3 regions of the Streptomyces sp. NPDC015220 genome follow, and region 2 is predicted to be linked to each of the others. Evidence: riboswitches for the same ligand, from Rfam matches in the RefSeq annotation. Region 2 holds a riboswitch; each other region holds the start of a gene.
What was found. Region 2 has a riboswitch for thiamine pyrophosphate ahead of ACF061_RS17155 (thiamine ABC transporter substrate binding subunit). Riboswitches for the same ligand answer to the same signal wherever they lie in the genome.
Positions count from the first base shown of each region.

Region 1: it holds a riboswitch for thiamine pyrophosphate, as region 2 does, so the genes downstream of both, thiO (glycine oxidase ThiO) here and ACF061_RS17155 (thiamine ABC transporter substrate binding subunit) in region 2, are expected to answer to the same signal.
Region 3: it holds a riboswitch for thiamine pyrophosphate, as region 2 does, so the genes downstream of both, thiC (phosphomethylpyrimidine synthase ThiC) here and ACF061_RS17155 (thiamine ABC transporter substrate binding subunit) in region 2, are expected to answer to the same signal.

Region 1 is NZ_JBIBUK010000001.1:282,311-288,089, forward strand. It holds gene metF (methylenetetrahydrofolate reductase [NAD(P)H]) at 1-126, opposite strand, end outside; gene thiE (thiamine phosphate synthase) at 388-1,044, opposite strand; gene ACF061_RS01585 (Rv2175c family DNA-binding protein) at 1,189-1,554, opposite strand; gene ACF061_RS01590 (NAD(P)/FAD-dependent oxidoreductase) at 1,634-2,863, opposite strand; gene ACF061_RS01595 (hypothetical protein) at 2,936-3,274, opposite strand; TPP riboswitch at 3,329-3,440, shown strand; gene thiO (glycine oxidase ThiO) at 3,438-4,604, shown strand; gene thiS (sulfur carrier protein ThiS) at 4,601-4,801, shown strand; gene ACF061_RS01610 (thiazole synthase) at 4,805-5,599, shown strand.
Region 2 is NZ_JBIBUK010000007.1:81,092-86,870, reverse strand. It holds gene ACF061_RS17170 (phosphatidate cytidylyltransferase) at 1-563, shown strand, start outside; gene ACF061_RS17165 (hypothetical protein) at 660-953, opposite strand; gene rlmN (23S rRNA (adenine(2503)-C(2))-methyltransferase RlmN) at 1,316-2,422, shown strand; TPP riboswitch at 2,477-2,582, shown strand; gene ACF061_RS17155 (thiamine ABC transporter substrate binding subunit) at 2,665-3,741, shown strand; gene ACF061_RS17150 (ABC transporter permease) at 3,783-5,384, shown strand; gene ACF061_RS17145 (ABC transporter ATP-binding protein) at 5,384-5,779, shown strand, end outside.
Region 3 is NZ_JBIBUK010000003.1:75,232-81,010, forward strand. It holds gene ACF061_RS09490 (LacI family DNA-binding transcriptional regulator) at 1-186, shown strand, start outside; gene ACF061_RS09495 (metallophosphoesterase) at 370-1,485, shown strand; gene ACF061_RS09500 (hypothetical protein) at 1,668-2,522, shown strand; gene thiC (phosphomethylpyrimidine synthase ThiC) at 2,653-4,476, opposite strand; TPP riboswitch at 4,469-4,646, opposite strand; gene ACF061_RS09510 (YibE/F family protein) at 4,718-5,779, shown strand, end outside.

The sequences.
Region 1 (5,779 bases), on a different contig from region 2:
GTTGCGCTCGCCCTTCTCCGTCTTCGGTGCCCAGAACTCGAACGAGTAGGTGCTCTTGCCGGCAGCGAGCATGTCACGCACGGTGCGTGCGCGATCAGTCCTGGTGGATGCGGTTCCGAGGGCCATAGTCGCAGGCTATCCACAGGGCGGCGGTCCCCCAACCGGGCACCGGAAATTTGACCGAATTGTCGTCTTCTTGTCCACCCATCGGACACCGCGGGCCCGGAAGCCGACCGTGGGGCCGGCTCGCGTCCGGAGGCCGGGCGGGAGGCAACGGCCGGCCGCGCGGGCACGGCCGGCGGGGCGGGCTCCGCCACGGCCGCCGGGCCGGCACTGCCGGTCGGAGCGGGCTCGGCCGGCCGCCGGGCGAGCGGGACGGGCCCGGCCCTAGGCGAACTGCCGCAGCCGCTTGGCGAACTCGGCCGCGGCCGCGCCGGGGTCGTCGGCCTCGGTGACGGCCCGCACCACGACGACCCGCCGGGCGCCGGCCTCCAGCACCTCGTCGAGGTTGCCGAGGTCGATGCCGCCGATGGCGAACCAGGGGCGGTCGGTGCCCAGGGAGGCGGTGTACCGGACCAGACCGAGACCGGGGGCGGGGCGCCCGGGCTTGGTGGGGGTGGGCCAGCAGGGGCCCGTGCAGAAGTAGTCCACGCCGTCCTGCGTCGCGGCCGCGGCCGCCTCGGCCTCGGCGTGCGTGGAGCGGCCGATCAGGACGTCGTCGCCGAGTATCGCGCGGGCCGCCGGAACCGGCAGGTCGCCCTGGCCGAGGTGCAGGACGTCGGCGCCGGCGGCGTGGGCGACGTCCGCGCGGTCGTTGACCGCGAGGAGCCTGCCGTGGCGGGCGCAGGCGTCGGCGAACACCTCCAGGTGCTCCAGTTCCTCCCCGGCCTCCATGCCCTTGTCCCGCAGCTGCACGACGTCCACTCCGCCGGCCAGCACCGCGTCGAGGAACTCGGGCAGGTCGCCCTGGCTCCTGCGGGCGTCGGTGCACAGGTACAGGCGCGCGTCGGCGAGCCGGTCGCGGGCGGCTGCGGTGTCGGACATGTGTGGGTCCCCCCGGTGTCGGTGCTGTGCCGTGCGGCACGCCGGCGCGCCGCCGGCGGTGTGGTGGAGGCGTACGGGCCGCGGCCCGGGCGGGCCCACGGCCCGGCCGGAGCCGCGGCCCGTACGCCGGACGCGGTCACCCGGTCAGACGGCGAGCGCCTGGGCGCGGCGCTTCACCTCCGTGCCGCGATTCTCGCTCAGGGCCTGCGCGGGAGTGCCGGGCAGGGTCGGGTCGGGGGTGAACAGCCACTCGATCATCTCTTCGACCGTGAAGCCGTCGTCACGCAGGAGCGTCAGGGTCCCGGACAGGCCCTTGACGACCTTGTCGTCGTCGATGAAGGCGGCGGGGACGTGCAGGGCCCGGTTCTCACCCCGGCGTACGGCGATGAGCTGGCCCTCCTTGACCAGCTGCCGCACCCTTGTCACCTCGACGCCGAGCATTTCGGCGATGTCGGGCAGGGTGAGCCAGGTGGGCACTAGAGCATCGATCTTGGCGTCAATCTCGGTCACGGAACCAAGCGTGCCATCTGCCACCGACAGTCGGAAGTCAGCCCCGCCCGCCCGGGAGGACGTCACCCGGTGTGAAGACCTACGCGGTCGCCGCCTTCAGCGGTCGCGCCGGGTCCGCCAGCAGCTCCGGATCCATCACCGCGCCGGCCTCGATCAGCCGCCGGCCCTGCGCGAGATCGCGCGGTCGGCCGACCGCCAGCAGAGCGACCAGCCGGCCCTCGCGCAGCCAGCAGACCGTCCACGCCGGCCCGGAGGGCTCGCCGCGCCAGAGCAGTGTGTCGGCGGCGGTGTGGTGGCCGGCGTACTGCACGAACCGGCCGAACTGCTCGGACCAGAAGTACGGCACCGGGTCGTAGACCGCCGGGGTCAGACCGACCACGTTGGCGGCGACCGTGCGCGGCCCCTGGAGCGCGTTGTCCCAGTGGTGCACCAGCAGACGCTCGCCGTACCGCCCCGAGGGGAAGGAGGCGCAGTCGCCGACCGCGTACACGTCCGGCACGGAGGTGCGCAGACGGTCGTCGGCCAGTACCTCCCCCCGCTCCCCCAGCTCGATGCCGCTGCCGGCGAGCCAGGCGGTGGCGGGACGGGCGCCGATGCCGACGACGACGGCGCCCGCGGACAGCCGCGAGCCGTCGTCGAGCACCACCGCGCCGGGCTCGACGCGCTCCACGCGGGTGTGCGTGCGCAGCTCGGCGCCGCTGTCGGCGTACCAGGCGGTCATGGGCGCGGCCACCTCGGCGGGCACCGCGCCCGCCAGCGGGCGGTCGGCGGCCTCCACCACCGTCACGGCGCAGCCCGCCTCGCGCGCGGCGGTGGCGAACTCGGCGCCGATCCAGCCGGCGCCGACGACCACCACGTCGTGCTGCTCGGCGAGGACCGGCCGCAGTCGTTCGGCGTCGTCCAGGGTGCGCAACAGGTGCACGCCCGGGACGCCTTCGGCGCCCGGCAGCCGGATCGGCTCGGCGCCGGTGGCGAGCACCAGGACGTCGTACGGCACCGGCCCGGCGGAGGTGTCCAGGACATGCGCCTCGGGGCGGACGGCGAGCGCCTCGCGGCCGAGCCGCAGTTCGAGGCCGAGCGCCTCGAAGTCGACGTCGAAGGCGGACCCCTCGGCCTTGCCGAGCAGCACGGCCTTGGACAGCGGCGGCCGGTCGTAGGGCTGGTGGGGTTCGGCGCCGATGAGGGTGACGTCGCCGGCGAAGCCCTGCTCGCGCAGGGCGACGGCGGTCTGCACGCCGGCCATCCCCGCGCCCACGACGACCACGCGCCGCGGCTGTGACGTGCCCTGTTCCTGCGTCTGGTCGCTCACCTGATCACCATAGTCAACTGACGGTCTGTCAGGCAGAGGGCGTGCGCGGTGACCTGCCGCACAGCCGGTCGGCTATCCGACCTGCTCCACCACGCTCGTCCCGCTGCCCGGCTGCGACTCCCACTCCCAGCTCTCCTCCAACCGCACCCGTCCGTCGGGCAGTTCGACCACCGTCGACTCGCAGTGCCCACTGGACGTGGTCCCGTCGTGCTTGAGCTGGACGTACCGGAAGTCCAGCCGGTCCCCTTCCCGGGTACCCACCAGATGGCCGCGTACGACGTCGCCGCCCGCGTACTCGGCCCAGATCTCCCCGTCCTTCTCGTGGTAGACGAAGCGGGTCCGGGTGCCCACCTGGCCCGGGGCCTGGTCGGCGACGGGGGCGAGGACGAGACCGTCCAACGAGCGTGACATGGCGGGAGACTCCCTTTACAGAATCGTTGCTGCGCAGGCTAGGGTGGCCACCGTACAAGCACTCGCGGGAGCCCGGACGCACCGGGCTGAGAGGGAGGCTGGCGGCCTCCGACCGTACGAACCTGATCCGGGTCATGCCGGCGAAGGGAGGGGCTGGACGCCCATGTCGTTGCCACGTACGCCGGACGTCCTCGTCGTCGGGGGCGGGATCATCGGGCTCGTGACGGCCTGGCGCTCGGCGCAGCGCGGGTTCGCCACGGCCGTGGTCGATCCCGAGCCGGGCGGCGGGGCCGCGCAGGTCGCCGCCGGGATGCTGGCCGCCGTCACGGAACTGCACTTCGGCGAGGAGACACTGCTCGGACTCAACCTGGCCTCGGCCCGCCGCTATCCGGACTTCGCGGCCGAGCTTGCCGAGCTGACCGGTCATGACCTCGGCTATCGCCGGTGCGGCACGCTCGCCGTGGCGCTGGACGCCGACGACCGTGCCCACCTGCGCGAACTGCACGCCCTGCAGTGCCGGTCGGGCCTTGAGTCGGAGTGGCTGTCCGGGCGGGACTGCCGGCGCCTGGAGCCGATGCTCGCGCCCGGGGTGCGCGGCGGGCTGCGGGTGGACGGCGACCACCAGATCGATCCGCGGCGGCTGGCCGGCGCGCTGGTGGCCGCGTGCGAGCGGGCGGGAGTGGTCTTCCACCGCTCGTGGGCCGAGCGGCTCACCGTGGAGCGGGACCGGGCCACGGGCTGCGTGCTGCGCGACGGCACGGCGCTCGGCGCCGCTCGGGTGGTGCTCGCGGCGGGCAGCCTCAGCGGGCGGCTGGCGGGGGTGCCGGACGAGGTGCTGCCACCGGTGCGGCCGGTGAAGGGGCAGGTGCTGCGGCTGACGGTGCCGAAGCGGTACGCGCCGTTCCTGAGCCGTACGGTGCGGGCCGTGGTGCGCGGCAGCCACGTGTACCTGGTGCCGCGGCTCAGCGGCGAACTGGTCGTCGGGGCCACCAGCGAGGAGCTGGGCTGGGACACGACGGTGACCGCGGGCGGTGTGTACGAGCTGCTGCGCGACGCGCACGAGCTGGTGCCCGGGATCACCGAGCTGCCGCTGACCGAGACCCGGGCCGGGCTGCGCCCCGGCTCCCCGGACAACGCGCCGCTGCTCGGCCCGACCGAGCTGGCCGGGCTGCTGCTGGCGACCGGGCACCACCGCAACGGCGTGCTGCTCACGCCGGTCACCGGTGACGCCATGGCGCACGTCCTGACCACCGGCGACCTGCCGGACGAGGCCCGGCCCTTCTCCCCGCGGCGCTTTCGCGCCGCCGACCGCACGGAGCAGCCCGTATGAACATCTCCGTCAACGGCGAGCCCCGCCGCGTCGAGCCCGGCACGGCTCTCGACACCGTCGTGCGGCTCCTGACCCCGGCGTCCTCCGGGGTGGCCGCCGCCCTCAACGAGACCGTCGTCCCGCGCGCGCAGTGGCCGTCCACGGCTCTGGCCGAGGGCGACCGCGTCGAAGTGCTCACCGCCGTCCAGGGAGGCTGACCCATGGCCGACGACCTCTTCGTCCTCGGTGGCGCCTCCTACACCTCCCGTCTGATCATGGGCACCGGCGGCGCGTCCAGCCTGGAGTCGCTGGAGCGGGCGCTGCTGGCGTCCGGCACGGAGCTGACCACGGTCGCGATGCGCCGGGTCGACGCCTCGGTGCGGGGTTCGGTGCTCTCGGTGCTGCGCAGGCTGGGCATCCGGGTGCTGCCCAACACGGCGGGCTGCTTCACCGCGGGCGAGGCGGTGCTGACGGCGCGGCTGGCCCGTGAGGCGCTGGACACCGATCTGGTCAAGCTGGAGGTCATCGCCGACGAGCGCACCCTGCTGCCGGACCCGGTCGAGCTGCTGGAGGCGGCGGAGACGCTGGTCGACGACGGCTTCACGGTGCTGCCGTACACGAACGACGACCCGGTGCTCGCGCGCAGACTGGAGGACGTGGGCTGTGCGGCGATCATGCCGCTGGGCTCGCCGATCGGCTCCGGGCTCGGGATCCGCAACCCGCACAACTTCGAGCTGATCGTGGAGCACGCGCGCGTGCCGGTGATCCTGGACGCGGGCGCCGGCACCGCCTCGGACGTGGCCCTGGCCATGGAGCTGGGGTGCGCGGGCGTGATGCTCGCCTCGGCGGTGACCCGGGCCCAGGAGCCGGTGCTGATGGCCGAGGCGATGCGGCACGCGGTGACGGCGGGCCGCCTGGCCCGACTGGCCGGCCGCATCCCGAAACGCCACTTCGCCCGGGCGTCCTCCCCCACGGAGGGTCTGGCCGGGCTGGACCCCGAACGACCGGCCTTCTGACCCCCTCACCCGTCGGCGGGGCGCCGCGGCACCGCCGCCGGCCGCCCGGCGCACCGGCACGCTGCCGCGCCACCGGTCCCCCGGCGCACGCCGGCACGCTGCCGAGCCACCCGCCCGGGGCGCCTGTCACGGCCCCGGGCCCCCGCCCGACGGCCGTGCCGGCGGTGTACCGAGCGGTAC
Region 2 (5,779 bases):
TGGCGATGGCGCTGACCACGCTCGCGGTGCTGGTCTGGCGGATGACACAGCCGCCGGAGGGCTACCTCAAGGACGTCACGGCCGGTGTCTTCGCCGCCTTCTACGTGCCGTTCCTGGCCACGTTCGTGGCGATGATGCTCACCGCGGACGACGGCCCGTTCCGCGTCCTGACCTTCCTGCTGCTGACGGTGGTCAGCGACACGGGCGCGTACGCCGTCGGCTGGCGCTTGGGCAAGCACAAGCTCGCCCCGCGCATCAGCCCGGGCAAGACCCGGGAGGGCCTGTTCGGCGCCATCGCCTTCGCCATGGTGGCCGGTGCGCTGTGCATGCAGTTCCTGATCGACGACGGCGCCTGGTGGCAGGGCCTGGTCCTCGGCCTCGCGGTCGCGGCCAGCGCCACCCTCGGCGACCTCGGCGAGTCCATGATCAAACGGGACCTGGGCATCAAGGACATGGGCACCCTGCTTCCGGGCCACGGCGGCATCATGGACCGCCTGGACTCCCTGCTGCCCACCGCTCCGGTGGTGTGGCTGCTGCTGGTGGTCTTCGTCGGCTCGGCCTGAGTCCCGACCGAACGGCGGCGAGCCCCCCACCCGACGGGTGGCGGGCTCGCCGCCGTTCAGGGCGCCGGGCGTGGCTCCGTCCGGTGGCGCACCGGGTCAGTAGCCGGCGCGGTCGCCGCGCCCGCGCTTGCGGCGCTGGTGGTACGGGGTGGCGCAGACACCGGTGGCCGTGGCGAACACGCCGGCCAGTCCGACGTAGACGCCGGCGAGCGCGAAGGGGACCGTGAGCTGCCAGACGGTGAGGCCGAGGGAGGCCAGGAAGCCGGCGGTCAGCACACAGCAGACGATCTTCAGGGAGAGGAGCTGCCGGCGCCTGCGGCGGTCGGCGAGGAGCTCCAGGAACCTACGGTCGACCGCCGCGTCGCCGTCGCTCCGGGTTGTCGAGGCCATGGGAGCGGCGGCCTGTTCATGGCGTCACCTGGCCAGAGCCGTGCCGTTCGGTCCGTCGGCGACTCTCGCGGCGGAGAGTGGCCGAACTGCCTGGGAAAGGGCTGACGCCGAACAGGGGGCACGGCCTGCTCGCGCCGTGCCTCCGGAGAGCCGGCCGGTGCCGCGCAAGACGTAAGTGGCGGTCTCGACGGACGCTGCGGGACCCGGCAGCCGTGGGCGATCCCCGGCTCGGCGAGGCAGCGGCCGGGCCGTCCGTGGACCGCCCGGGGGTGGCCGGCGACGACGGGCTACGACCGGTGACGACCACCACCCGGGACTTCAGCCGCAGGCCACAAGATTTGATCTGCGACACTGGTAGCACCATGCCCAAGCCCGGAGAACTCACTTTCGTCGCCCCGCGCGGAGCCAAGAAGCCGCCGCGGCACCTTGCCGATCTTTCGCCTGCCGAGCGCAAGGAGGCCGTCGCCGCGATCGGCGAGAAGCCGTTCCGTGCCAAGCAGCTCTCGCAGCACTACTTCGCGCGGTACGCGCACGACCCGGAGCAGTGGACCGACATCCCGGCCGCCTCGCGGACCAAGCTGCGCGAGGCGCTGCTCCCCGATCTGATGACGGTCGTACGGCACCTGTCCACCGACGAGGGCACCACGCGCAAGACGCTGTGGCGGCTGTTCGACGGGACGCTCGTGGAGTCGGTGCTCATGCGCTACCCGGACCGGGTGACCATGTGCATCAGCTCGCAGGCGGGCTGCGGGATGAACTGCCCCTTCTGCGCCACCGGGCAGGCCGGGCTCGACCGGAACCTGTCCACCGCGGAGATCGTGCACCAGATCGTGGACGGCATGCGGGCCCTGCGCGACGGCGAGGTGCCGGGCGGACCGGCGCGGCTGTCCAACATCGTGTTCATGGGCATGGGCGAGCCGCTCGCCAACTACAACCGGGTCGTCGGCGCCATCCGTGCCCTGACCGACCCGGAGCCGGACGGGCTCGGCCTGTCCCAGCGCGGGATCACCGTCTCCACGGTGGGTCTGGTCCCGGCGATCCACCGGTTCGCCGACGAGGGCTTCAAGTGCCGGCTCGCGATCTCCCTGCACGCACCCGACGACGAGCTGCGCGACACCCTCGTCCCGGTCAACACGCGGTGGAAGGTGCGCGAGGTGCTGGACGCCGGGTTCGAGTACACCGCGAGGTCCGGGCGTCGGCTGTCCATCGAGTACGCGCTGATCCGGGACATCAACGACCAGGCCTGGCGCGGCGACCGGCTCGGCCGGCTCCTCAAGGGCAGGCCGGTGCACGTGAACCTCATCCCGCTCAACCCGACCCCCGGCTCCAAGTGGACCGCCTCGCGCCCCGAGGACGAGAAGGCGTTCGTCGAGGCGATCGCCGCGCACGGGGTGCCGGTGACCATCCGGGACACCCGCGGGCAGGAGATCGACGGCGCGTGCGGTCAGCTCGCCGCCACCGAGAGGTAGCCGGACCATCGCCGTCCGGTGGCCGGGCGGTAGTCTGAGCGCGTACACATCTTCATATTCCGACAGGGGAGCGCCACAGCGCTGAGAGTGCGGCACCGGCCGCAGACCCTCTGAACCTCGCCCAGGTCATTCTGGGTAGGAAGTTCGGTCATCACTCGAGCTGTTGCGCCCTGCCCGGGCATCCCGTGGGATCCCGGGCGGGGCCGCGTCTCTTCCTGGCCAACCCCCAGGAGGAAAATCCAGTGCACACCAAGACGTTCGTCGCCGTGGCGGTCGGACTGGGGCTGGTCACGCTGTCCGCGTGCGGGTCTTCGTCGAACGACGGGAGCGGCGCGGACTCCAGGACCGTGACCCTGGTCAGCCACGACTCGTGGGCCGCCTCCAAGAGCGTCATCGCGGACTTCGAGAAGAGCTCCGGCTACAAGGTCAGGTTCCTCAAGGACGGCGACGCGGGCCAGGCCGTCAACAAGGCCATCCTCACCAGGGACAACCCGCAGGGCGACGTCTTCTTCGGCGTCGACAACACACTGCTCTCCCGCGCCCTGGACAACGGCCTGTTCCAGCCGTACCGGCCGAAGGGCTCCGACCTGGTCAAGCCCGAGTACCGGGTGGACCAGGCCAAGCACCGGGTCACGCCGATCGACACCGGCGACGTCTGCGTCAACTACGACAAGAAGTACTTCGCCGACCACGAACTGTCCCCGCCGTCCTCCTTCGACGACCTGGTCAAGCCGCAGTACAAGAACCTCCTCGTCACCGAGAACGCCGCGACCTCCTCGCCCGGCCTCGGCTTCCTGCTCGGAACCGCCGCCCGGTACGGCGACGGTGGCTGGCAGGACTACTGGAAGAAGCTCAAGGCCAACGGCGTCAAGGTCGTCGACGGTTGGGAACAGGCATACGACCAGGAGTTCTCCGGTTCCGCCGGCGGCAGGAAGGCCAAGGGCGACCGGCCGCTGGTCGTCTCCTACGCCTCCTCGCCGCCCGCCGAGGTCATCTACGCCAAGCCGCAGCCGAAGACCGCGCCGACCGGGGTCGCGGCCGGCACCTGCTTCCGGCAGACCGAGTACGCGGGGCTGCTGAGCAACGCGAAGAACGCCAAGGGCGGCAAGGCGTTCCTCGACTTCCTGCTCACCAAGGAGTTCCAGGACGACATGCCGCTGAACATGTTCGTCTACCCCGTGCGCGAAGCGGCCCAGGTCCCGCCGGAGTTCACCAAGTACGGCCCCCAGGCCGAGAACCCGCAGACCATGGCGCCGGAGAAGATCGCCGCCGACCGCGACCAGTGGGTCAAGTCGTGGACCTCACTCGTACTCAAGTAGGCCGGGGCCGCCGTTCGGGGAACGCGGCGCGGCTCGGCCTCATGGCCCTGCCCGTCGCGTTCTTCGCGGTGTTCTTCGCCTACCCGGTGGCCGCGATCGTCCAGCGGGGACTGAAGGCCGACGGCGGCTGGCGGTTCGGGCGGATCGCGGAGGTGCTCGGGCAGTCCGACATCCGGCACGTGCTGTGGTTCACCACCTGGCAGGCGCTCGCCTCCACCGCGCTCACCCTGCTGATCGCGCTGCCCGGCGCCTACGTCCTCGCCCGCTTCGACTTCCCGGGCCGTCAGGTGCTGCGGGCCGTCGTCACCGTCCCGTTCGTGCTGCCCACGGTCGTCGTCGGCACCGCGTTCCTCGCGCTCGTCGGGCACGGCGGCCTCCTCGACGAGCTGTGGGGCGTGCGCCTGGACACCACCGTGTGGGCGATCCTGCTCGCCCACGTCTTCTTCAACTACGCCGTCGTCGTACGGACCGTGGGCGGGCTGTGGTCCCAGCTGGACCCGCGGCAGGAGGAGGCCGCGCGGATGCTCGGCGCCTCACCACTGGCCGCCTGGCGCAGGGTCACCCTGCCCGCGCTGGCCCCCGCGGTCGCCGCGGCCGCGCTCATGGTCTTCCTCTTCACCTTCACCTCCTTCGGCGTGGTGCAGATCCTCGGCGGCCCCACCTTCTCCACCCTGGAGGTGGAGATCTACCGGCAGACCTCCGAGATCTTCGACCTGTCCACCGCCGCGGTCCTGACGATGGTGCAGTTCCTGGCGGTGGGCGCGATCCTCGCCGTGCACGCCTGGACCGTACGGCGCCGGGAGAGCACGCTGAGACTGGTGGACGCCTCGCTGACCGCCCGCCGTCCGCGCGGCGCGGGACAGTGGGCGCTGCTGGCCGGAGTGCTCCTCACCATCGTCCTGCTGCTCCTGCTGCCGCTCGCCGTGCTCGTGCAGCGGTCGTTCACCGCGCCCGGCCTCGGCTACTACCGGGCGCTGACCGACGCCGACGGCGGAACCTTCCTGGTCGCGCCGATCAGCGCCATCGGCACCTCCCTGTCCTACGCGGCCGCGGCCACCGCCATCGCCGTGGTGGTCGGCTCCCTCGCCGCCGCCGCGCTCACCCGCGGGGACGCCGGCCGGCTCGTACGCGGCTTCGACGCCCTGCTGATGCTGCCGCTCGGCGTGTCCGCGGTGACCGTCGGCTTCGGTTTCCTGATCGCCCTGGACGAGCCGCCGCTGGACCTCAGGCAGTCCTGGATCCTCGTCCCGCTCGCCCAGGCCCTGGTCGGCGTCCCCTTCGTCGTACGGACGATGCTGCCGGTGCTGCGGGCGGTGGACGTACGGCTGCGGGAGGCGGCGGCGGTGCTCGGGGCGTCGCCGTGGCGGGTGTGGCGGGAGGTCGACCTGCCGATGGTGCGGCGCGCCCTGCTGGTCGCCGCCGGGTTCGCCTTCGCGGTGTCGCTGGGGGAGTTCGGGGCCACCGTGTTCATCGCGCGGCCCGACAATCCGACGCTGCCGGTCGCCGTGGCGCGGTTGCTGAGCCGGCCCGGCGATCTCAACTACGGCCAGGCGATGGCCCTGTCGACGATTCTGATGGTGGTGTGCGCGGTGGCCCTGCTGGTCCTGGAGCGGCTGCGCACCGACCGGAGCGGGGAGTTCTGATGCTGCTGAGTCTTCGGGACGCGACCGTCCGTCTCGGCGGGCGGTCCGTCCTGGACGCCGTCGGCCTGGCGGTCGCCGAGCACGAGATCGTGTGCGTGCTCGGCCCCAGCGGCAGCGGAAAGTCGACGCTGCTGCGGGCGGTGGCCGGGCTGCAGCCGCTGGACTCCGGGCAGGTGCTGCTCGACGGCCGGGACCAGGCCGCGGTGCCCGTGCACCGGCGCGAGGTCGGGCTGATGTTCCAGGACCACCAGCTCTTCCCCCAGCGTGACGTGGCCGGCAACGTGGGCTTCGGGCTGCGCGTGCGCGGCACGGCGAAGGGCGAACGCGCCGCGCGGGTCGACGAGTTGCTGGAGCTGGTCGGACTCCCCGGGGCCGGCCGGCGGGCGGTGGCAGCC
Region 3 (5,779 bases), on a different contig from region 2:
CTCTCCCTGAAGCCGCGCCGCATCGGCACGGCGGTCATCCAGCTCCTGATCGACGCGATCGAGGGAGTCGAGTCGGACCACCCGGTCGAGCAGGTCATACCGACCGAGCTGATCGTGCGCACCTCGTCCCAGCGGCGCCCGCCGCGCACGACCGTAAGCCCGCCACGCGCACCGGAGGAACAGTAGGGACAGCCGGTCGCGGGACCGCCGAAGACGGCCCAATCGGGGCGAAAGCCGCAGCGAACGTGACTCCTGCTCCGATTCACCACCCCTGGGTCATCACACGGCGCGATCCGCGTTCCTATGATGGGCCCACGACACCGCGGGCCGCTGCGACCAGGCAGTCCGAAGCGGTGCAGATGCGGCGCGATGGTGGAGGGGTCGATGACTCAGGGGGCCGGTCAGGGACCCGATGTGGAGCGGACGGCGACGTTGCGTGACTTCCGAGTGCCCGCGTACATGAACGAGACCGGCCCGTACGCCCAGGGCAGCCACGCGGTCGAGCCCGTGCCACCGACCGAGGGCGGCTACCCGGTGGCCGCGGAGGGGTACCCCGAGGACGGGTACACGCCGACGGAGCGCGATCTGCCGGTCATCAAACGGGGTGACACGCTCCAGGCGTCCGTGGACCCGGTCCCCGCACCGGTCCCGCAGCCCGCCACCGGACCCGGCCCGCTCTTCGTCGTCGGGGACGTGCACGGCTATCTCGACCAGCTGGTCGCCGCCCTCCAGGAGCAGGGGCTCGTCGACTCCGCCGGCCACTGGTGCGCGGGCACCGCCCGGCTGTGGTTCCTCGGTGACTTCACCGACCGCGGCCCGGACGGCATCGGCGTCATCGACCTGGTGATGCGCCTGTCCGCCGAGGCGGCCGCCGCCGGTGGGTACTGCAAGGCCCTCATGGGCAACCACGAACTGCTGCTGCTCGGCGCCCGGCGGTTCGGCGACACACCCGTCAACTCGGGCGCGGGCACCGCCACCTTCCAGGCGGCATGGCTGCTCAACGGCGGCCAGAAGTCCGACATGGACCGCCTCCAGGACCACCACCTGCAGTGGATGGCCCGCCTGGACGCGGTCGAGGAGGTCGACGGCTACCTGCTCGTCCACTCCGACACCACCGCCTATCTCGACTACGGCGACTCGATCGAAGAGGTCAACGACAACGTCCGCGAGGCGCTGACGCGCAACGACGCGGACGAGGTGTGGGACCTGTTCCGCAAGTTCACCAAGCGCTTCTCCTTCCGCGACGAGGGCGGCGCCGACGCCGTGCGCTCCCTGCTCGACACGTACGGCGGCACCCGCATCGTCCACGGCCACAGCCCGATCCCCTACCTGCTGGGCGAAGTCGGCTCCGAGGACGGCGACGAGTCGACGGGTCCGGTGGTGGCGGGCCCGCACGTCTACGCCGACGGACTGGCCATCGCGATGGACGGCGGCGTGACCATGGCAGGGAAGCTGCTGGTCCAGCAACTGCCGCTGGACAACTGACCGTTCGACGCACGATCCCCTGAGCCGGCACGGCCGCGCGGGTCCACCCCCAATTTGTGGAAACCCCCTGTCACCGCGCGCCGTCACGGCTCTACCATCGGTTTATCCGTAGCAGGCTCCCCTCCGTTTCTGCCCGACGGCTCGCCGCCATGCGAGCCCCAAGCCCTACGGAGCATCGGGGGATGCACATGAACAGCGTTCCGCAGTACCTGCTGAACGAGGACCGCCAGGATTTCGCGCGGGTCCTCGATGAGGCGCTGCGCTCCGCCCCACACCGCCCGGAACTCGCCGCTGTCGGACAGCGGCTCAACACCGAACAACTGCGCACCATGGCCCTCGGCGCCACCGCTCTGATCACGGCGGCCGCCGCCACCGAGTACCACCACTACGTGAAGGTCCGCGAGGAACTGCGACGGCCGGTTCCGGCCGTCCCCTCGTACGCCGGTGAGGCCGGTGCCGTGGAGACGGACCCGGCCTCGCCGGACCGCTCCGCCGTCATGGGCGTGACCACCGGCGCGGGCGCGGGCGCCGTCGTCGCGGTCCTCGCCCCGGTCCTCGCCGGGATCGCGGCGGCCCTGTTCCTTCTCGTCGGCTATCTGTTGAAGATGCTCGACCCGGCGCCCGCCTTCTCCCGGACCATGATCACGGCGGGGTGGGTGTTCGGCGTCATGACCGCGGCCGCGATCGTCGTCGCCGGCACCGGGCTGCTGCTCACCGCCCTGCGCAACCACCCCTCGCCCGAGCCCGCCCGCTACGGCGAACTCGGCGAGGAACTCGGCCGGGCACGGGACGCCTGGCACGACGCCCTGCTCGAGCGCGGCATCCTGCCGTTCCTGCGCGAGGCGCTCGCCGATCCCGGCTCCGCGGCACCGCGTCGCCCGGGCCCGGCCGCGCCGGGTGACCGCATCCCGCGCCTCGGTTACGACCGTCCTGGCTTCAGCAGCCCCCACGACGGAGCCCCGCACTCCCGTCCGCGCTTCACCAGCCCCGACTTCACCAGTCCGGACTTCGGCGGTCCGGAGCACCAGCCGGAGTGAGCGGCCACCGGAAGCCGCACCGGCCGCCGGCCCTCCCCGGCGGGTCCGTGCGGCACCGGCTGGTCCGGGATGCCTGAGCGGCACCCCGGACCGGCGAGGTCCGCCGGAACGAAATGGCGTCCCGGACCGATCAGTCGGCCAGCGGCAGGTACACCCTGTTCCCGCTCGCGGCGAACTCCTTCGACTTCTGGAGCATCCCCTCGGCGATCTCCTCGGGCGACGCCCCTTCGGCAGCCGTGCCGCCGAACCGTTCCGTGATGCTCTGACTGATCTTCATCGAACAGAACTTCGGACCGCACATCGAGCAGAAATGGGCCGTCTTGGCGGGTTCCGCCGGGAGGGTCTCGTCGTGGAACTCCCGCGCCGTGTCGGGGTCCAGTGCGAGATTGAACTGATCCTCCCACCGGAACTCGAAACGGGCGTCGGACAGAGCGTCGTCCCACTCCTGCGCGCCCGGGTGTCCCTTGGCCAGATCGGCCGCATGCGCGGCGATCTTGTAGGTGATCACCCCGGTCTTGACGTCGTCCCGGTTGGGCAGGCCCAAGTGCTCCTTGGGGGTGACGTAACAGAGCATGGCCGTGCCCCACCAGGCGATCATCGCGGCGCCGATGCCGGAGGTGATGTGGTCGTACGCCGGGGCGACGTCCGTGGTCAGCGGGCCGAGCGTGTAGAACGGGGCCTCGTCGCAGATCTCCTGCTGAAGGTCGATGTTCTCCTTGATCTTGTGCATGGGGACGTGTCCCGGCCCCTCGATCATCGTCTGTACGTCGAACCGCTTCGCGATCCGGTTGAGTTCCCCGAGCGTCCGCAACTCCGCGAACTGCGCCTCGTCGTTGGCGTCCGCGATCGAACCGGGCCTGAGGCCGTCACCGAGGGAGTACGTGACGTCGTAGGCGGCGAGGATCTCGCAGAGCTCCTCGAAGTTCTCGTACAGGAACGACTCCTTGTGGTGCGCGAGGCACCAGGCCGCCATGATGGATCCGCCGCGCGAGACGATGCCGGTCTTGCGGTTCGCCGTCAGCGGGACGTAGGGGAGGCGGACGCCGGCGTGGACCGTCATGTAGTCCACACCCTGTTCGGCCTGCTCGATGACCGTGTCCTTGTAGATCTCCCAGGTCAGCTCCTCGGCCCTGCCGTCGACCTTCTCCAGGGCCTGGTAGAGCGGAACCGTTCCGATGGGGACGGGGGAGTTGCGCAGCACCCACTCCCGGGTGGTGTGGATGTTGCGGCCGGTGGAGAGGTCCATGACCGTGTCGGCGCCCCACCGGGTGGCCCAGGTCATCTTCTCCACCTCCTCCTCGATGGAGGAGGTCACCGCGGAGTTGCCGATGTTGGCGTTGACCTTCACCAGGAACCGCTTACCGATGATCATCGGCTCGATCTCCGGGTGGTTGACGTTCGCCGGCAGCACCGCGCGGCCCGCCGCGATCTCCTCGCGGACGACCTCGGGAGCGACGTTCTCCCGGACCGCGACGAACTCCATCTCCGGCGTGATCTCCCCGCGGCGCGCGTAGGCGAGCTGTGTCACCGCGCCGCCGTCCCGGCCACGACGCGGCTGTCGCGGCCGCCCCGGGAACACCGCGTCCAGATTGCGCAGGCCGCCGCGCGGCGAGGTGTGCTTGATCCCGTCGTCCTCGGGTCGGACGGGACGGCCCGCGTACTCCTCCGTGTCGCCGCGGGCGATGATCCAGTTCTCCCGCAGCGGCGGCAGCCCCCTGCGGACGTCGGTCTCGACGAGCGGATCGGTGTACGGGCCCGACGTGTCGTACAGCGTGACCGACTGCCCGTTGGTGAGGTGCACCTGACGAACCGGCACGCGCAGGTCGGGGCGTGTGCCCTCGACGTACGCCTTGTGCCAGCCGATCGACTTCCCGGCCTCCCCGCGGGGAGCGATCTGCTCCCCGTCGCTGGACAGCTGTGTGGAGGCAGGCGTGCGTGCGTCCTTGTTGGTCATCAGACCTACTCCCTACGCCGGCATTACCCGGTAACAGGTTCGGCGGTCGACGCAGCGGTTCCCGTCTGCCGTCGTATCCCGTGGAACATCGCTCGTTCCACGTGAAACACGGCGAAGACGAAGGTCAGCGCCCTCTCAGCCCGGTGCTCCGAGCTCCCGCGTGTGCAAAGGTGCCTCCACGCTAGCGTCATTCGTGGCGCGGTGAACAGTGGGCCCCCGCCGTTCTTGCGATGATCGGGCGGTGAGCGCGACACAGCAGTCCCCCCATCCGCCGCCCGAACCGGGGCCCGGCCTCGCCGCCGGGAGCGGGCAGGAACACGTGCCCGAGCAGGGGGCCGGCCACGGCCACTCGCACGGTCACGGCCACGGACCGGCCGCCCCGGCCTCGAAACACCTGCGCAAAGTCATCGCCGCCGTCCTGATCCCCTTCGCCGCAGCGGTGGTGGTCGGGCTGGCCGTGCTCTGGCCCGGCGGCGCCCCGTCGCACGAGCGCACCGGCGTGGGTTTCGACCGGCAGACCCAACAGGCCACGGTCACCCGGGTGGTGGAGGTGAGCTGCAAGTCGGTGAACGCCTCCGGTGGCATGCCGGCCGACGACGCGTCCGCCCCCGGGGACGGCTCCGCACCGGAACGGACGCCCGGCACCTGCAAGAAGGCGACGATCCGCGTCGACAGCGGCAAGGACAGGGGACGGACGTTCACCGAGGTCGTGCAGCCCGACCAGACACGGCAGTTGCACCAGGACGAGGAGGTGGTGGTCGCCTACGAGCCCTCCGCGCCGAGAGAACTGCAGTACTCGGTCACCGACGTCAACCGGCGATTCCCCGTGGCACTGCTGGCCGGTGTCTTCGCACTGGCCGTCGTGGTCGTGGGGCGGATCCGAGGCGTCATGGCGCTGGTCGCCCTGGCCATCAGTTTCCTGGTCCTGAACCTGTTCATCCTGCCCGCGATCCTCCAGGGCTCCAATCCCCTGGTCGTCGCCGTGGTGGGATCGAGCGCGATCATGCTGATCGCGCTCTACATGTGTCACGGCCTGTCTGCCCGGACCTCGGTGGCGGTGCTGGGCACACTGATCTCCCTGGTCCTGATCGGCATCCTGGGCTCGCTGTTCATCGGCTGGGCCGCGCTCACCGGCAACACCGACGACAGCACCGGTCTGATCCACGGCCTGTATCCGTCGATCGACATGAGCGGTCTGCTGCTGGCCGGGGTCATCATCGGCTCACTCGGCGTCCTCGACGACGTGACGGTGACACAGACCTCGGCGGTCTGGGAGCTGCACGAGGCCAACCCGGCGATGGGC